DNA from 3 places in the Bacillus sp. WC2503 genome. Region 1 is predicted to be linked to each of the others. Evidence: riboswitches for the same ligand, from Rfam matches in the RefSeq annotation. Region 1 holds a riboswitch; each other region holds the start of a gene.
The links. A riboswitch is a leader RNA that binds a small molecule or an ion and turns the genes downstream of it on or off. The one in region 1 is predicted to bind S-adenosylmethionine.

Region 1 (2,275 bases):
TAACTGGTCTTATCGCTTTCTTCACAGGACAATTAACGTTCTCAAACGGTGTTACATCAATGCCTGGATTACCAGAAGGAATTATCGTATCAAATCCAATTACTGCTGTATCTGATGTAATTAACTACGGATTATACGGCGTTGTATTCTCATTCTTCCTTGTTACACTATTCGATACAACAGGTACACTACTTGGCGTTGCGCAACAAGGTGGATTTATGAAAGACGGAAAGCTTCCAAAAGCAGGACGAGCTCTTCTATCTGACTCATTCTCAGCAACAATCGGTTCTATGTTCGGAACAACACCATCAACAGCTTACATTGAATCTTCTGCTGGTGTTGCAGCTGGTGGCCGTACTGGTTTAACAACAGTTACAGTAGCTGTTCTATTCGCATTAGCAGCTTTCTTTGGACCATTAGTGAGCGCTGTATCTGGTGTATCAGCTATTACTGCACCATCACTAATTATCGTTGGTAGTCTTATGATGGGTTCAGTTCGCCACATCGATTGGGATTCATTTGATGAAGCATTCCCAGCATTCTTAGTAATCTTAAGCATGCCACTTACATCAAGTATCGCAACAGGTATCGCACTTGGATTTATTTCATACCCACTTATGAAAGTGGCAAAAGGTAAATTCCGTTCTGTTCACCCACTTGTGTATGTATTCGGAATCTTGTTCGCTTATCAATTGATATTCTTACCACATTAAAATCCCTCTTTCTGAGGGATTTTTTATTTTCAAAAAACATTTGACAACTGTACAGAATCATGGAATAATTCAAAATAGTTAAATATTCGATGTCTTATCAAGAGCAGGTGGAGGGATGAGCCCTACGAAGCCCGGCAACCGACCCATTTATGGGCACGGTGCTAATTCTTACAACACGTTGTGTTGAAAGATAAGAGTAATATGATAAGACGTCTTTTCTATATGAAAAGGCGTTTTTTATTTTCACTCCCTCCCCTCTCTTCTTAGTTTAGGAGGGATTTTTTTATGAAAAAATTGTGTTCCATCGTACTTATTTTTCTATTACTTACATTGACGGCTTGTACAAATGAACAAGATGCTATCTCTTCACAAAAGCAACAAACGGTGAAAAAAGTAACTACAACAGTTGAAAATCATTTACAAACAGAAATTCCAAAGCAAATAAAAAAGCCATTAAAAATCGCATTAATTATGCAAATGTCTATCGGAACTTTTTCCTCTCAATATATTGAGGGCGTCAAAAAACAAGTCGAGCTATTTGGCGGTAGTGTACAAGTCTACAATTCTGATAACGATTTAGCAAAAATGGCTGCAAATTTAGATACTGCTATTAATTCAAAAGTGGATGGTATTTTAATTGATCATGGCCGATCTGAAGCATTAAAACCTGGGGTAGAAAAAGCGTTACAGGCGAACATTCCCGTAGTCGCGTTTGATAACGATCTACGCTTACCAGGTGTAACGATTATTGATCAAGATGACTATAGTCTTGCATGGAAATCATTAAAAACGTTAGCAGAAGATTTGAATGGACAAGGAAATATCGCAGTCGTATGGGTTGGCGGATTTGCTCCAATGGAACGTCGTAACGTTATCATTGATGCTTTTTATAAACGGTATCCAAATATAAAAGAAGTTGCGCGATTCGGTACTGCTAGTAATAACACACCACTTGATACACAAACACAAGTAGAAGCTTTACTAAAAAAATATCCGAAAGAAGGAGATTTACAAGCCATTTTCGCTTCGTGGGATGAGTTTGCTAAAGGAGCTGTTAAAGCACTTGAACAAGCTGGTCGTACAGATATAAAAGTATACAGCATTGACTTAAGTAATGAAGATTTACAACTTATGCAAAAAGAAAACTCACCTTGGTCTGCTACGGCTGCAACGGATCCAGCTGAAGTAGGGAAAGTTCAAGTACGATTCTTATACAAAAAAATTGCCGGTGAACAAACGCCAGATATTTATTCACTAGAACCTTATTTAGTAAAGAAAAATAGTTTACCAAAAGAAAATATAACAATGGATCAATTATCAAAACATATAAACGGTTGGGGAGACTCGAAAGATGCGTATTCTCCTTGGATGAAAAAATTAGAGAAGGAGAAAAAATGATGACATTCTCTCTTCAAAACATTACACATTCTTATCATGCCGCTACACCTGTTCTAGAAGATGTTTCTATCCATATTCAAAAAGGAAAAGTTCATGCCCTACTAGGAATGAACGGTGCTGGGAAAAGTACTCTACTGAAAATAGCAACTGGTGAAATTCAACCA
Region 2 (2,275 bases), 3.2 Mb from region 1:
CAGAGCAAGGGGTTACCAATACAATGTATGTCGTAAACAACGAAGGAGATCTAGTCAATGAATATAGTAAAGTACATTTATTTCAGCTTATGGATGAACACAAATATTTAATGGCGGGTAATAAAACAGGTGAATTTAAACTAGATGATATCGAGTGCGCTGGCACAATTTGCTATGATATTCGTTTTCCAGAATGGATGCGCGTTCATACTGCTAAAGGGGCAAAAGTTTTCTTCGTTGTAGCAGAATGGCCATTAGTTCGTTTAGCACATTGGCGTTTGCTATTGCAAGCAAGAGCAGTTGAAAATCAATGTTATGTTGTTGCATGCAATAGGTCAGGAAAGGATCCGAATAATGAGTTTGCAGGTCATTCTCTAATTGTGGATCCTTGGGGTGAAGTCGTGGTAGAGGCAAATAAAGAGGAATCCATTTTATTTGGAGAACTTACATTCGAAAAGATTAAAGAGGTACGTAAAGGAATTCCAGTTTTTGCAGATCGCCGTCCAGAACTATACAAATAAAATATTGACAAGTGATTTTTATTCTTGGTATAGTCTTCAACATAAAGTTAAAAATTCTAAAAAATTATATAACTCTTATCAAGAGCAGGTGGAGGGATTTGGCCCGATGAAGCCCAGCAACCGACCGTAATACCATTGTGAAATGGGGCGTTTATGACGCCAAAAGGCACGGTGCTAATTCCAGCAGAAAGTAAAATTTCTGGCAGATAAGAGGGGAGAAGATAAACTTCAAACCTCTTTCTTAGTGGAAAGAGGTTTTTCTGCGTTAGAAAAACCTCTGAATTTAAAAAGGAGGAAAAGACGATGGGATATTATTCATTAACAGAAGTAACAGCTGTACAATATGCGAAAGAACATGGATATTTTGACAAGAAGGCGAATGTAGTTTGTCATGAAATAGGAGATGGAAATTTAAATTACGTGTTCAAATTAGTTGATGGAGAGAGATCAATTATAATAAAACAAGCACTTCCATATGCGAAAGTAGTTGGTGAGAGCTGGCCGTTGTCTATAAAAAGAGCGACGATTGAAAGCAAGGCATTAAAAATTTTTGCGAAGTATGTACCAGATTATGTTCCGGTAGTGTACAGTCATGATGAAGAGTTAGCAGTTACAGTAATAGAAGACTTATCAAGACTAACAATTACAAGAAAAGGATTAATAGATGGAGAAGGATATCCACTTTTATCCCAGCATATCGGTCGTTTTCTAGCACATGTTTTATTTTATACTTCAGATTTCGGTTTACAGTCAGAAGAGAAAAGGATGCTAGAAGGTACATTTGTAAATCCAGACCTTAGTAAAATTACAGAAGATTTAGTTTTTACGGATCCGTTTGGACATTACGATACGAATGATTATGAGTCAGATTTACAGTCAGTGATTGATGAACTTTGGAGTGACAAAATTTTAAAACTAAAAGTAGCACAATATAAATATAAGTTTTTAACGAGAAAAGAAGCGCTTATTCATGGTGATTTACATACTGGTAGTATTTTTTCATCACCTTCTGAAACGAAAGTGATTGATCCAGAATTTGCAACGTACGGTCCATTTGGCTTTGATATCGGTCAATTTATCGCAAATCTATTATTAAATGCTTTATCGAGAGAAGAAGAAAAGAGAAGTGTACTATTTTTCCATATAGAAAAGACATGGAGTTATTTTGTAGAAACTTTTACGAAGTTATGGATTGGAGAAGGGGTAGAAGCATATACGAAAGAAAAACAATGGTTACCAATTATTTTGCAAAATATCTTTACTGATGCCGTCGGATTTGCCGGATGTGAACTGATTCGTAGAACAATTGGTTTAGCTCATGTAGCGGATTTAGATGAAATAGCAAATAAAGAAAGAAGAATTCAAGCTAAGAAGCAAGCGCTGTACTTAGGAAAAGAACTAATAAAATATGAATCTAAGTGTGCTGATATTCAACTGTTTCGAACATTATTTCAACAGACAGTTTCAGGAGGCATAAAAGCATGAGTACATTTGTAACTGTTCCGAGGTCTGTAAGTTGGAAAGGTGATGCAATTGCGGTATTAAATCAAACAAAGTTGCCGTATAGTACAGAATATAAAACGTTGACGACTATTGAAGAGGTATGGAAAAGTATTGTAATGCTAGAAGTACGCGGAGCACCCGCAATTGGAATTGTAGCAGCATTTGGTTTGGCGCTTGCATCAAAAAAATATAACACGATACATATTGAAGAATTTCAGAAGATATTTAATAGAGATTGTAACTATTTAGGG
Region 3 (2,275 bases), 4.7 Mb from region 1:
AAATCTTCCCACCAGCCCAAGTACGTGCCCAAATATCTCTCCCTAGATCATCTGTTCCAAACCAATGTTCACTACTCGGCGGTAAATTTGTTGCCTCTTTTACTTGTTCACTCGCAGTAAATGGCGTTAAACTTTCGCCAATAAGCGAGAAAACAATAATTAGCAATAACGTCACTGTTCCTAAAACTGCGATTGGATTCGATATAAACTTACGAAACACTTCTTTCTTTCTGCTAATCGTTTGCTGATTTTTATTTATCGTTAATTCTTTTTTCTCTTCTTTCGTTAATAACTGTTCATTAATTTCATAAGCTCCCATTTAAATATCCCCCCTCCTTATGTAATAGAACGAATACGTGGATCAACAATGCGGTGAATAATATCTGTAATGAAAATACAAGTAATTAATAATGCACTATAGAAAATTGTTGTTCCCATAATCACCGGATAGTCTCGGTTAAAAATACTATCTACAAAATATTTTCCTAGGCCAGGAATTGAAAAGATTTTTTCAATAACGAAAGTCCCTGTTAAAAGTCCAGCCATTAATGGTCCAACAAATGTCAGTACTGGAACAATCGCATTTGGAAGAGCATGTCTTATAATAATCTTCTTAATTGGTATGCCTTTCGCTCTTGCTAGCTTAATATAATCACTCTGCAATACTTCGATCATATTAGAACGAACAAACCTTGTAATAACCGCAATTGGACCTAACGCCAATGCGAAAGATGGTAATACGGTATGTTCGAATGTTCCCCAAGACGCTACTGGTAAAAGCTCAAATTGAATAGCGAATACTTGTATAAATAGTGGTGCTAAAATAAAACTTGGAATAGAAATACCGAGAATTGCGAGCAAACTCACACTATAGTCAATTACTTTCCCATGATATAGAGCAGCAAATGTACCTGCAGCAATTCCGACTAACAATGAAATAACAAGTGCTTGTAGACCAATAATTGCTGATGGACCAAAGCCAGTTGTTATAATTTCTGATACACCTTGCCCGGTTGATTGAACAGATTCACCAAAATCAAAATGAACTACACCGTCTAAATAAGCAACATATTGATTCCACAACGGTTCATCAAGGTGATACTTCGCTCTCATGTTTTGAATCACTTCTTCAGGAAAGATTTTTGCATCTGATGAAAATGGATCTCCCGGAATGATATGCATAATTAGAAATGTTACTGTCGTAATAACCCATAGTGTGAACACCATAACCGATAATTTTTTAATTACATACACTTCAATAACCCCCTAAACACATAAATTTACTTTGTTTTATGAACGTACTTTTTCCATTACTCCCTTTTCTCTTTTTAGAATACAAAAAACCTTGATCTTAAAAAATAAGATCAAGGCTTAATAAACAAAGGCCCATCACTTATCTTTCAAGACTTGCTTGCTGGAATTAGCACGGTGTTCCTATTACAGAACCCGCTGCTGAGGTGTCATAGGGCCAGTCCCTCTACCTCTCTGGATAAGTAAATTGCTATATTATTATTTGGTTCAAATTGTATATTTCGAATTATAATTCTGAAAAAATGAAAAGTCAATCAAATTGGATATGTTTAGAAAAATCAGTTTTCGATGAGGTTATTTATCTAAATCGCAGTTTTTTGTTTATAATATAAAGAAATGATATTAAAGGAGCTATATGATGGATCCCTTACTTCTAGCAACTATAGGACTGCCATTAACAATTGTTATACTTGTTATCATTGGATTTTATAAACTTTTCATTAAAAAGAAAAGCGTTACTTCTTTTTACACACCCTTCGATAATATTACCGGACAAACTATTTCCGAATTTCACGAAGAGCAGAAAGTGTTAGTATACGAAGATGAAGATGGTGATGGTAAGAAGAAAAAATAACCTTGCATGTGCAAGGTTATTTTTTCGTTTCTGTTTGAAAACGTTTATAGTATGTCGATGCTGTTGCAAAATTAATTTCTATATCACGAATTAATGATGAATCTTCTTCTTTAGCTAACTTCTGTAATTTTTTCATCGCTTGTTCCGATTCATTCAAGAAACCAACATATACCTCATGTTCTTGCTCTTTCGACTTCGGAACATGAATTTCTTTACGTATATTATCAATATCTTCTAACATGCTCGTTGTTACTTTTTGCACATCTTCTTTATATGCAGCATTCGTTATTTCCTTACCGCCCTTTTCCTTTGCCACTTCAAATAACTGCAGTGCTTTATTGATTTCTTTATTCATTTTTATATCATATTTTTCATGTACTGCGCTGTATT

Region 2: another riboswitch for S-adenosylmethionine. It lies ahead of mtnK (S-methyl-5-thioribose kinase); the one in region 1 lies ahead of ACUN26_RS00665 (sugar ABC transporter substrate-binding protein).
Region 3: another riboswitch for S-adenosylmethionine. It lies ahead of ACUN26_RS24945 (ABC transporter permease); the one in region 1 lies ahead of ACUN26_RS00665 (sugar ABC transporter substrate-binding protein).

The regions. Positions count from the first base shown of each region.
Region 1 is NZ_JBQYMD010000001.1:117,319-119,593, reverse strand. Features, by position in the region: gene ACUN26_RS00670 (NCS2 family permease) at 1-713, shown strand, start outside; SAM riboswitch class I at 805-910, shown strand; gene ACUN26_RS00665 (sugar ABC transporter substrate-binding protein) at 999-2,111, shown strand; gene ACUN26_RS00660 (sugar ABC transporter ATP-binding protein) at 2,108-2,275, shown strand, end outside.
Region 2 is NZ_JBQYMD010000001.1:3,297,735-3,300,009, reverse strand. Features, by position in the region: gene ACUN26_RS16780 (carbon-nitrogen family hydrolase) at 1-521, shown strand, start outside; SAM riboswitch class I at 594-734, shown strand; gene mtnK (S-methyl-5-thioribose kinase) at 825-2,006, shown strand; gene mtnA (S-methyl-5-thioribose-1-phosphate isomerase) at 2,003-2,275, shown strand, end outside.
Region 3 is NZ_JBQYMD010000001.1:4,815,138-4,817,412, reverse strand. Features, by position in the region: gene ACUN26_RS24950 (ABC transporter permease) at 1-319, opposite strand, end outside; gene ACUN26_RS24945 (ABC transporter permease) at 337-1,254, opposite strand; SAM riboswitch class I at 1,391-1,496, opposite strand; gene ACUN26_RS24940 (DUF3951 domain-containing protein) at 1,670-1,885, shown strand; gene ACUN26_RS24935 (hypothetical protein) at 1,902-2,275, opposite strand, start outside.